Regions from separate parts of the Pelosinus sp. sgz500959 genome, predicted to be linked through region 2. Evidence: riboswitches for the same ligand, from Rfam matches in the RefSeq annotation. Region 2 holds a riboswitch; each other region holds the start of a gene.
What was found. A riboswitch is a leader RNA that binds a small molecule or an ion and turns the genes downstream of it on or off. The one in region 2 is predicted to bind S-adenosylmethionine.

Region 1 (3,155 bases), on a different contig from region 2:
AGAACTGTGGCGATCCTAAGAAACTTTTCCATGGCGCTAATTCTTTGTCAACTTCTTGACTTTGCCCTTCCTCGATATAATCAGCTTCAGCGGAGTTGACAAATCGACTGTTACGAGGAGAATCAACAGCTAAATAATACCAAAGAGCAGCTAGCACTACGCCCACTACACCAAAAATAATAAAAACAGAGCGCCACCCAAAAGCCATCATTAAGGCCACTGTAATGGATGGACCAACTACAGGCCCAAAAAATACACCACTCAACATAAATGAAGAGGCTCGCCCTTTTTCGGCTCCGTTAAACCAACGATACATAAACCGTCCCAAAGAAGGAGCCATGGGTCCTTCGCCCACACCAAAAAGCGCACGTACAATGGCAAAAGAAGTAAAGCTATTACAAAATGCTGTAGCTGATGTAAAGACCGACCACCAAATAGCTGCGATCGCTAATACTCGCCGATGACCGAAATACTCTGACATAATTCCGCCAGGTATTTGCATCAAAGAATATCCAACAAAAAAAGCAGTTTGCATTAACCCCATATTAATTTTGTCAAAACCAAATTCTTGCATAATGGTTGGAGTGGCTACTGATAAGTTTACACGATCCATATAAGAAATGAAACTAATAAAAAACATAAGTATTGCTAAATTCCACCGAAATTTTGTAGGACCCTCGTTCATAAAAAAACCTCCTCATTAATAAAATAAGCCCCTTACATAAAGTCGCAAACAAACGACCTCCCGTCAGGGCTTTCACCGTCCTCCTATACACGTATACACATGCATTACACCGTTATGTCCTTATTAGAAAGACTAAAATCGTTAATTTTTATTATAATATGGGTGAATTTACATGTCAACTCTTAAAATTTCTAATTTTTTTCCATTTAAATTGTGCTTGACATACAAATTAAGACCATGCTAAAATTATCAACAATAACTACATAGATTCATCAAGAGTTAGCTGAGGGATTGGCCCAATGAAGCTACGGCAACCATTGCAACATGCAAAAAGGTGCCACTTCCAACAGGAATGTTTCCTGACAGATGAAGATCGCGATTACATCAAATCCTCTTCATAATTGTGAAGAGGATTTTTTAGTACAAAGGAGTCGATAATATGAATAATGAACACTCTAAGCAAAATGCAGTACGGTACGCTTCCGAGAAAGCTAGTCGCTTTACTGAATCAGTGATTCGGGAAATGTCTCGCATTGCGACTGCCCACAATGCTATCAATCTAGCACAAGGTTTTCCTGATTTCCCCGCATCGGATGAAATCAAACAAGCAGCAGTTACAGCGATCCTAGAAGACCACAATCAATATGCCATTACCTGGGGCACTAAGTCCCTTCGCGATGCAATTGCTCTTAAAAACAAACGAGATTACGGTATCGAGCTTGATCCTGAGCGACAGATTACAGTGTGTTGCGGTTCGACAGAAGGCATGGTAGCCACCTTGCTCGCTACTGTCAATCCAGGAGACGAAGTCATTATTTTTCAACCTTTTTATGAAAATTACGGTCCTGACGCAATCCTATGTGGGGCAACGCCAAAATATGTACAACTCCATCCTCCTGAATTTAACTTTAATGTAGACGAATTAACAGCCGCTTTTTCTGAACGTACAAGGGCCATTATCATCAATACCCCTAATAATCCAACAGGTAAAGTTTTTAATCGAGAAGAATTAACCCTCATTGCTAACTTATGCATCAAATATGATGTCTTAGCAATTACGGATGAAATCTATGAACACATTATCTATGATGACGCGCAGCATATCCCTCTTTATTCCTTACCTGGCATGGCTGAACGCACTATTACTATTAACAGTATTTCTAAAACTTACAGCGTCACTGGCTGGCGTATCGGTTACGTCATTGCTTCCCCACAGATTAGTCAATCCATACGCAAAATGCATGATTTTCTTACAGTGGGCGCTGCGGCTCCCTTACAGGTAGCTGCGGCTCATGCTTTGGGCTTTGCTGAGAGTTATTACCAAAAACTTATTAGTTTTTATGCTCAGCGTCGGGATTTCATGTTAAAGGAATTGACTGCGATTGGATTTCAATGTGCTAGGCCCTCAGGTGCCTATTATATTATGGCTGATATTGCTCCCTTTGGTTGGAAAAATGACATTGACTTTGCCCGCTACTTAGCAGAAAAAGTGGGAGTCGCTGTCGTACCTGGTTCAAGTTTTTATAAAGAAGATGCCAATGACAAACATCGGTTCATACGTTTTTGCTTTTGCAAACAATTTTCAACACTAGAGGCAGCTATGGAACGATTACAAAAACTAAAATAAATGGAGGTATAGTTATGAAAAAGTCACTTAAACTCATTGCCCTTTTGGTAGTTCTCATCGTTACCCTTGGTTTAGCTGGATGCAGTCAACAAAGCAGTACACCAAAAGTAGAAAAAACACTAAAAGTCGGCGTAACAGCTGGTCCTCATGCAGAAGTCATGGATGTTGTAAAAAAAGTCGCCGAGAAAGACGGTCTAAAAATTGAAATTGTTGAATTCAATGATTATATCCAACCCAACGTCGCATTAAATCAAGGTGACATTGACGTAAATAGCTTTCAACACCAACCTTATCTTGATAATATCATCAAAGATCGTAAATATGAAATTGTATCTGTAGCCAAAACTGTCATTTTCCCAATGGGCATTTACTCCACTAAAATTAAGAATATCAAAGAATTGCCTGAAGGATCGATTGTAGCCATTCCAAATGATCCAACAAACGGAGGCCGCGCCTTACTGCTACTTGAAAGTAATAATTTGATCAAATTGAAACCAGGAGCCGGCCTCAAAGCTGCTGTTACAGATATTATTGAAAACCCTAAAAAAATCGTAATCAAAGAGCTCGATGCGGCTCAAATTCCTCGTTCCCTTGCTGATATTGATCTGGCCGCTATCAATACAAACTACGCTATCACTGCCGGTCTAGTCCCAACTAAAGATGCCATCGCAATTGAAGACATCAATTCTCCTTATGCAAATATTATCGCTGTACGCACTAAGGACAAAGAGGACCCTGCAATCCAAAAACTAATTAAAGCCTACCATTCCGATGAAGTAAAAGCTTTTATAAAAGACCACTTTAAAGGTTCAGTCGCAGTCGGCTGGTAAGAAATTAAAGTAA
Region 2 (3,155 bases):
TCATGAATGAAACAATTTTGAAACCGAGTTAAATGCACCATTTTAAGATACTTCTCTGCTTTTTCTCGCCGCTCAGCTTTTGGAATTCCGGCAAGTTTCATCCCAAATTCAACATTATCAATGACTTTAAGCCAGGGAAATAAGGCGGCCTCTTGAAACATGACAACACGATCAGGACCGGCCTCTTTCACCTCGTTACCATTACAAATTACTCTACCCGTTGTGGCCTGTTCGAGACCAGCAATAATATTGAGGAGCGTGGATTTTCCACACCCTGATGGTCCCAAAATGCAAACAAATTCACCTTTATGAAACTCAACATTAATGTTATGGAGAGTATTGATCTTATCGGTTTTTGTGATAAAACTTTTACTTACATTCTCTACAATGACACTCATCCATAGCACCTCAATTTTCTATTTCTTTTAGCCCTTTTTCTTTTAGCACTTTATTTAAAATTTTAAAGTTAAACAAATCTTTAAGGTCTGGAGCTGCTTTAATAAACCCTGCATCTAAAGACAACTTTACAAAATCAACTACAGAATCTTTTTCTGGATCATTGGTCACTGTTAAGCGTTTAAAAGCATCATCCAAGATTTGTTTGGCCAAAGGTTTACCTGTTAGCTCTTTGATTTGTGCATTTATACTTTCTTTTGCTTTCTCAGGATTTTGATTAATATAAGATGTTAACTCAACATGAGTTCGAAGAAATTTTTCAATGAGTTCAGGATGTTCTTTAATAAATTTCGTATTGGCAACAACAACAGCTGTCGTATAATTCCCATCACGCCACACTTGTTTTTGATCTAACAATATATTCGCTTTGACTTCACTCACAAGACGTGCTCCCCATGGTTCGGGAACAAGAGCAGCATCAATTTCGCCTTTATCAAGTAAGGTTTTTATATCAGGATTATCCGCTTGCCTAACTTCTACCGTACCACCTTTGGTCGTATCCTTTAAGCCATTTTCCTGTAAAATATGGCGCAGAGATAAATCTTGGGTATTGCCGAATTGGGGAACAGCAACCTTTTTACCACTTAATTCTTTTACATTCGTTAACACTAAATCTTTTCTTGTAATTAAAATGGCCCCTGCATCTGTTGCTCCTGCAATAATCTGCAAATCACCTTTCGATTTCGTATAACCATTAATCGCAGGACCAGGTCCGATATAACCGATATCTACTTCACCAGCAAATAGAGCTTCAATTTCTGCAGGACCCGCATTAAATGTTTTCCATTCAATGGGATTTGATTCTCCTAATGCTTTCTGAAACTCACCATTGGCTCTGCCCACAAGGGCTTGAGAATGAGTAATATTAGGGAAATGAGCAATCCTAACTTTCACATTTTTGTTTTCTGCCGTATTCGTAGAAGTAGAGCATCCGCTTATTCCCCCAGCTACTGCAACAACCAGTGCCACTATAAGTCCAAGCTTTACAAATTTCATTTTCATCGTCCTCCTTATTACTTAATTTTTAATAAAATAAAAAAGACTAAGAGTATCCGCCCTTGAATAGGACATACTCTTAGCCTTTGGTTTTCCAATCGGCTGTTTTATTTAATTTTTCTGATTGTACCATGATAACTTTTACGTGTCAATCTATTTTGATTAAGAAATTTTATATACTAATACAAAAATTTTTAACTCCAAACATCAAAAATGCGATATTGAAGTTAATTTCTTTAATACAACTTATATATATAAATATTGACATCATATCACTGATTATGATATTATCATTAAAAAATTAAACTTCTTATCCAGAGTGGTCGAGGGACTGGCCCTATGACACCCGGCAACCGGCAGCAATGTCACGGTGCTAACTCCAGCAGGATGATAATCCTGAGAGATGAGAGGAAGATGTTGCAAGTTCGCAAACCTCTTTCCTCGAAAATCGGAAAGAGGTTTGTTTTTTTACTATTATTTTACGGTCATATAATAAGGAGGTTTCTATGAATCTACACTCGAAAATTGTTCATATTGGTGTCTGTACTGATGAAAAAACAGGTGCAATTAGCACACCGATTTATCAATCGGCAACATTCCGTCACCCTGCCCTTGGTCAAAGTACAGGTTTTGACTATACACGTAGTCAGAATCCTACTCGCAAGGTCTTAGAAGAAGGAATCGCTACCCTCGAAGGCGGCAGCTTAGGACTTGCTTTTGCTTCAGGTATGGCCGCTATTACGGCATTATTGATGATTTACAAGACAGGTGATCATTTAATTGTGATTGAAGATTGTTATGGCGGTACTTACCGCGTCATCGATAAAGTTTTTAACAATTTTGGTTTAACAGTCACCTTTGTTGATGGCAGCCATCTTAACGAAATCGTGGACGCCATCACACCTTCAACAAAAGCAATTATCGTTGAAACACCAACCAACCCCCTCATGAAAATTGTAGATATCTCTGCAGTTATAAAAGTTGCCCAACCTCATGGTATTCATACGATTGTTGATAATACTTTTTTAACCCCTTATTTTCAGCGTCCTCTTGAACTAGGAGCTGATGTGGTCATTCACAGTGGCAGTAAATACTTATCGGGACATAATGATTTAGTTTGTGGACTCATCGTAGCAAAAGATCTTGAACTTGGTGAACGCATTCGTTATATACAAAATTCTACTGGTGGTATCTTAGGTCCAAATGACAGCTGGCTACTCATTCGCAGTATTAAAACCCTAGCTATACGAATGGAAAAACATAATTCCAATGCCTTAGCCGTCGCAAAATGGCTCCAAAAACATCCAAGAGTGGTGAAAGTTTATTATCCAGGTCTTGATGATCATCCTGGAAAGGCTATACATGACCGTCAAGCATCTGGTTATGGCGGTATGTTATCTTTTGTTGTCGATGATGCAAAATTAGTTCCGACCATATTACGTGAGGTTAAGCTCATTCGCTTTGCGGAGAGCCTTGGTGGAGTAGAATCCCTAATTACATTACCCGCTGTACAGACCCATGCCGATGTGCCTGTTGATGTGCGGAATCGTCTAGGAATCTCGGGCTGTCTGCTTCGCTTATCTGTGGGCATTGAAAATGAAGACGATATTATTCAGGATTTAGAGCAAGCCTTATCTCTATAAGTTGCTGCCTTTAAACTTTGACTTGGTGATTCCTTGAATCTTCCACTCATTTTATCAGCC
Region 3 (3,155 bases), on a different contig from region 2:
ATTTTTAAATATATTTCAATATTAATTAAAAAAAAGGAGAGTTTTACATGAAAAATTTAAAGAAAATAGTAGCAGTTGCATTGAGTGCCATGGCACTAGTTGGAGTATTAGCAGGTTGCGGTTCAACAACGACTACAAAAACACCTGATACCAAAACGGAGCAGACAGTTGCCAAGGGGAGCATTGAAGACATCAAAAAACGTGGGGTAATCAGAATCGGTGTATTTGGTGATAAACCTCCATTTGGTTTTGTGGATGCAAATGGCAAAAATCAAGGATTTGATGTTTATATTGCCAAACGATTTGCGAAAGATCTTCTTGGTGATGAATCCAAGATTGAGTATGTATTAGCTGAACCAGCGAGCAGAGTGGAATTCCTTGAGGCTAATAAGGTGGATCTTATTTTAGCAAACTTCACGGTTACTGAAGACAGAAAGAAAAAAGTTGATTTTGCGAATCCGTACATGAAAGTTGCTCTTGGTGTCGTGTCACCATCTGGTGAGCAGATTACTTCTGTCGATCAACTAAAAGGTAAAAAACTGATTGTGGTTAAAGGCACCACTGCTGAAACTTATTTCACCAAAAATCATCCAGATGTAGAATTATTAAAATTTGATCAAATTACACAATCCTTTGAGGCTTTGAAAGATAAACGTGGCGTTGCTTTGTCTAATGATAATACTTTACTATTTGCGTGGGCAAAGGAGAATGCAGGCTTTAATGTAGGTGTTTCAACATTAGGTAGTCTTGATACCATCGCGCCTGCTGTTAAAAAAGGTAATGCAGAACTCCTAAACTGGATTAACACAGAATTAGAAACTCTTGGTAAAGAAAATTTTGTTCACAAAGCTTATGATGCAACCTTAAAACCTGTGTATGGAGAAACTCTTAACCCAGAAGATATTGTTATCGAAGGTGGAAAATTAAAATAAGCTGATTTGGGAATCTAGAGGCTGTGAAGGGAACTCAACTTCACAGCCTTCGTTATTATAAGACTTTACTCTCTGCTGAGCCTTGATTAAAATCAAGTTTTCTTTATAAACAGATTTATTAATAAGCATTGACACCGATAAAGCATCATGTTATTATCAATAATAAAATTAATAGCATACTACTCTTATCCAGAGAGGTCGAGGGAATGGCCCGATGACACCCGGCAACCAGTGCAATTGCACAGAGGTGCTAATTCCAGCAGGAGCTTTCCTGTAAGATGAGAGAAAGGCGATTGTAGATGAATCCCCTTTCTTCGGAAAGGGGATATTTTTGGAATCAGAAAGTATAACACTTTCTCGATTACAAGCAAGGGCAACTAAGGCTTGGTGCAAGCCAAGTTTTCTTTGAGAATAATGACTGTAGAGGTGTTTATATGTTACCAAAAGAGAATAAAACAGTACTAAAATCAAAAAAAAATGCTGTTAGTCCTTGTGCCATGGATCAGATTATGACCATCTTGAACAATACGTTTCATGGAAATGTTGCTTTAATTTATCAAGATTCGCGTTTAGTGCAAATCGAAAGAAATGAAAAAATTAGGCCAGCGGAATTAAATGGAAAAAGTTGCGAACTACCGCAAGGGTTAAAAGAAAATTGTGATATTCCAGGGGTGAGGGCGAGAATTTTAGAAGCTTTTGAAAATATGGAATATGGGCAAGTTGTGATTGTAATTAAAGAAGGTCGGATCATTCAAATTGATCGTACGGAAAAACAGCGGTTTGCTGCCTTGGTGGGCCTCTATGGTGATGGTATATAAACGAAGAACAAGCTGATCAGTCAACTGAAGGCTAGTAATATAGATCAACAAAAAATGGAGGGTGTTATAATGGCATTACCAGAAAATTTGCGGTTTGAATCATTAGCTGTGCATGGAGGGCAAGAGCCAGATCCAACTACAGGATCAAGAGCAGTGCCTATTTATCAAACGACAGCTTATAATTTTAGGGATAGTGAACATGCGGCCAATTTATTTGAGCTAAAAGAAAGTGGCAATATTTATACCCGTCTTATGAATCCAACGACAGACGTACTAGAAAAAAGGATCGCAGCTTTAGAAGGTGGAGTAGGCGCTTTGGCTTTTGCCTCAGGACATGCAGCCATCAGTGCAGCGATTTTCAATATTGCCCAAGCGGGAGATGAAATTGTTAGTTCCTCTACTTTGTATGGTGGAACTTATAATATGTTTGCTTATAACCTGCCTCGCCTAGGAATTAAAGTGCATTTTGTTGATCCCAGTGATCCTGTTAATTTTGAAAAAGCCATTACGCCGAATACTAAGGCTTTGTATGCAGAAACCATTGGTAATCCTAAAATTGATGTCCTTGATATTGAAAAGGTGGCTGCAATTGCTCATAAGCATGGTATTCCTCTCATTGTTGATAGTACCTTTGCAACTCCTTATCTCTGTCGCCCAATCGACTTTGGTGCTGATATTGTCATTCACTCAGCGACGAAATTTATCGGTGGACATGGAACTTCAATGGGCGGGCTGGTCATTGATAGTGGAAAATTCGACTGGAATAATGGCAAATTCCCACTGCTCAGTGAACCAGATCCTAGTTATCATGGCTTAAAATATACAGAGGCTCTTGGACCTTTAGCTTATATCATTCGTCTGAGAGTACAAATTTTACGCGACTTAGGTGCTTGTTTAAGTCCTTTCAATAGTTTTGCATTTCTGCAAGGGCTAGAAACTCTTCATCTTCGTATGCAGCGTCATGCTGAAAACGCCTTGGCTGTTGCTCAATATCTTGAAAAACATGAACAGGTCAGTTGGGTCAGTTATCCAAGTCTGGCGAGCCATGCTGATTATGAAAAAGCACAAAAATATTTGCCAAAAGGCGCAGGTTCTATTTTTACCTTTGGTATTAAAGGCGGATTGGAAGCTGGTCGGAAATTAATCAATTCATTGAATTTATTTTCCTTGCTTGCAAACGTAGGGGATGCCAAGTCCTTGGTCATCCATCCCGCAAGTACGACTCATTCTCAACTTACTGCTGAGCAACGGGCTAGTGCTGGGGCACCAGATGATATGGTTCGATTGTCCATTGGGATTGAAGATGTCCGGGATATCATTGAAGATTTAGCGCAAGCATTAGAGGCCAGTAAATCTGTATAAAAATTTTAATATCATTTAGCTGATCATAATAAATGAAGGCTAA
Region 4 (3,155 bases), on a different contig from region 2:
AAATTTTAAAAGACTAACTAATAAGAGGAGGAATTACCATGACAAACTATGATTTAATTTTTTCATTAGGCAAAAAAATATTAAATGGCAATGACATTACTTTTGATGAGGCAATGGCTTTAACAACAATTGAGGAAGCAGATATTCCAATGCTGCTAGGCGTAGCCAATAAAATTCGCGAGAAATTTACAGGTTCTTATGTTGATACATGCCAAATTCTCAATGCTCGTTCAGGCGGCTGCTCTGAAAACTGTAAGTTTTGTGCCCAATCTGTCCATCACGATGTGGATGTGGATGTATATCCTCTCATGAATGAAGATGATATTATCAAAGCTGCGCAAAAAGCCGAAGCCGATCATGCTTACCGTTTCTGCGTCGTAACATCTGGCTGTGGTATGGAAGGCGATCGAGATTTCGCAAAAATCACCGCTGCAATTGAACGAATTGGCACTGAAACCTCCCTGCAACGTTGTTGTTCACTTGGAACACTCCAAGAAGACCATGTAAGTGCTTTAAAAGAAGCAGGTATTACTCGCTATCATCATAACTTAGAAACAAGTGAAAGTTATTTTAAAGAAATCTGTACAAGCCACACCTATCAAGAACGTATTGATACAATCAAACGTGTAAAAGCCGCTGATATTGAAGTGTGTTCCGGTGGAATTATCGGTATGGGCGAAACATGGCGTCAACGCATTGAACTGGCCTTCACCCTTAAAGAATTAAACGTAGACTCAATTCCCATTAACGTCTTAAACCCAGTTAAAGGCACAGCGCTGGAAAATCAAGAAAAACTAAATCCTATGGAAATTTTACAAACTTTTGCCATTTTCCGTTTGATTCTGCCAACCAAAATTCTTCGTTATGCTGGCGGCAGAGAACGCAATCTAGGCGAACTCGTTCCTTTAGGTTTTTTATCTGGTATCAACGGTATGCTGATTGGCAACTATCTAACAACACAAGGACGCGGTGCTGATAAAGATATACAAACGGTCAACGATCTAGGACTTAAATTGCTTGAAAATTAATCCTTAATGAAATTATAATCCATCAATTGAATTTCACTTTGACTTTACTGATTGCTTATGATATTATAATAAAAAAATAAATAATAAACTCTTATCTAGAGAGGTCGAGGGACTGGCCCTATGACACCCGGCAGCCGGCAGCAATGCAACGGTGCTAATTCCAGCAGGAGTAATCCTGAAAGATGAGAGGAATGTGCGGTTTAAAGAGCCCCTTTCCTCGGAAAGGGGCTCTTTTACATACAAAGAAAAAATGGAGGAATACAACATGCCAATCAAAATTCCCAATAACTTACCGGCTACTAATATCCTTGAAAGCGAAAACATCTTTGTCATTCATGAAAACCGGGCTTATACACAAGATATACGTCCTCTTAGAATATTAATTTTAAATCTAATGCCAATCAAAATCACAACTGAAACACAACTTCTTCGTCTGCTAGGTAACTCACCTTTACAAGTAGAAGTCGACTTCATGTATACGGCTACCTATTCACCTACAAATACCTCTCAAGAACATCTCATTAAATTTTATGAAACATTCGACGATGTAAAGGATCGTAACTATGACGGTATGATCATTACAGGTGCACCTGTCGAACAGCTTCCTTTTGAGGAAGTTGCCTATTGGGATGAATTGTGCAAAATCATGGAATGGAGTAAAACCCACGTATATTCGACTCTCCACATTTGTTGGGCTTCTCAAGCTGGACTCTACTATCATTATGGCATTCCAAAGTATGACCTTGCTCAAAAAATATTTGGAGTTTTTCCTCACCAAAAAAGCTGTACACAACCGATCAAATTATTCCGTGGTTTTGATGATATCTTCCACGTTCCTCATTCTAGGCATACTGAATTTAAAAGAGAAGATATTGAGAAGATTCCAGAACTACACATTCTTTCTGAATCTGAGGTCTCTGGTGTTTATGCCGCTGCCGATCTAAAAGGCCGACAATTTTTCATCGCAGGTCATTCGGAGTATGATCCTCTCTCCCTCAAAGCTGAATATGACCGTGATCTTGCCCAAGGCCTCTCAGTTCAAATCCCACAAAATTATTATCCCAATGATGACCCGACACAACCACCAGTTGTTCTTTGGCGTAGTGCAGCCAACCTGCTTTTTTCTAATTGGCTGAATTACTATGTTTACCAAGAAACACCTTTCGATCTTTCCTTGTTATAATAACCTGTATGATAGAAGTCTGTCTCCCATCGGTAAAAAAACCGATGGAAGACAGACTTCTTTACATAATTCCCCATTTTCGTCCATATTCTAGAAAGATTTGAAATTCTTGATCATGGAATCCATTCTCAAGTAGGTATTCCTTTGCTTCTTGAGCTTCCATCACTGATGAATCAGCAAAAATAGCATTTTTATGAAAACTAAAAGCAAATCCCTTTACCGCAAGCAATTCCATCATTAAAGCAACCCGTTCTGCTTTATGTTGTAATTGAAGACCAAAATCCCTTACAGATCGGGCATCAACCTCATGATTCTTAGGAAAATGACCAAAAAATACAGGTTCTTCCACTGGTTTTAGAATAATACGAGTCATATGATCTACCATTGATTTTTCCATGATTTCTCCTTTAATGCCGTGGCAATCTAATCTTTTAGTCATTTTTTTAGTTTCATGAAGTTTAAATCATTAGATATTCATCCAATAATTTACAAATAATACGTTTGATAACCAATAACCAAGAGGAACATTAATCAATACACCAATTGCAAAGGCGACTAGCGGCTTCCAGCCGAAAGAAGTTAACTCACGAAAACGAGTCGTAAATCCAATGCTTAAAAAAGTCCACGTAAATGCCCAACCACGCAAAGTCTTGATGTAACCTAACGCCTCTTTTGAAAAAGTCGATGCAGTTTTAGGTTCTATCATCGCAAGCAGCACAGTAATAAAGATGGATGCTGCAAAAAAACCAATGATAAATTTGGGAAAGCGGCGCCAAATTTCCCCTTTATCAATACGCTCAGCGGTAGCAGAATTTTTATTTTCCCACACTGTCACTGATAAAAAAGCAACCATAATGGCCCATATGCCGACAAACATATCACGACCAACAATTTTCATTAGTGTAAAGGTTTTAACAGCTCTTTCATCCCCCATAGCCTCCGCA

Region 1: it holds a riboswitch for S-adenosylmethionine, as region 2 does, so the genes downstream of both, ACAN52_RS11505 (pyridoxal phosphate-dependent aminotransferase) here and ACAN52_RS02075 (trans-sulfuration enzyme family protein) in region 2, are expected to answer to the same signal.
Region 3: it holds a riboswitch for S-adenosylmethionine, as region 2 does, so the genes downstream of both, ACAN52_RS06525 (DUF2292 domain-containing protein) here and ACAN52_RS02075 (trans-sulfuration enzyme family protein) in region 2, are expected to answer to the same signal.
Region 4: it holds a riboswitch for S-adenosylmethionine, as region 2 does, so the genes downstream of both, metA (homoserine O-succinyltransferase) here and ACAN52_RS02075 (trans-sulfuration enzyme family protein) in region 2, are expected to answer to the same signal.

The regions. Positions count from the first base shown of each region.
Region 1 is NZ_JBGJZL010000006.1:195,862-199,016, forward strand. It holds gene ACAN52_RS11500 (MFS transporter) at 1-685, opposite strand, end outside; SAM riboswitch class I at 952-1,058, shown strand; gene ACAN52_RS11505 (pyridoxal phosphate-dependent aminotransferase) at 1,125-2,312, shown strand; gene ACAN52_RS11510 (MetQ/NlpA family ABC transporter substrate-binding protein) at 2,327-3,142, shown strand; gene ACAN52_RS11515 (CC/Se motif family (seleno)protein) at 3,147-3,155, opposite strand, start outside.
Region 2 is NZ_JBGJZL010000001.1:470,784-473,938, forward strand. It holds gene ACAN52_RS02065 (ABC transporter ATP-binding protein) at 1-398, opposite strand, end outside; gene ACAN52_RS02070 (aliphatic sulfonate ABC transporter substrate-binding protein) at 409-1,452, opposite strand; SAM riboswitch class I at 1,760-1,862, shown strand; gene ACAN52_RS02075 (trans-sulfuration enzyme family protein) at 1,959-3,095, shown strand.
Region 3 is NZ_JBGJZL010000003.1:350,741-353,895, forward strand. It holds gene ACAN52_RS06515 (amino acid ABC transporter ATP-binding protein) at 1-25, shown strand, start outside; gene ACAN52_RS06520 (cysteine ABC transporter substrate-binding protein) at 48-932, shown strand; SAM riboswitch class I at 1,115-1,217, shown strand; gene ACAN52_RS06525 (DUF2292 domain-containing protein) at 1,367-1,750, shown strand; gene ACAN52_RS06530 (homocysteine synthase) at 1,820-3,112, shown strand.
Region 4 is NZ_JBGJZL010000003.1:355,836-358,990, reverse strand. It holds gene bioB (biotin synthase BioB) at 1-9, shown strand, start outside; gene bioB (biotin synthase BioB) at 39-1,028, shown strand; SAM riboswitch class I at 1,117-1,217, shown strand; gene metA (homoserine O-succinyltransferase) at 1,294-2,211, shown strand; gene ACAN52_RS06545 (hypothetical protein) at 2,273-2,608, opposite strand; gene ACAN52_RS06540 (YeiH family protein) at 2,678-3,155, opposite strand, start outside.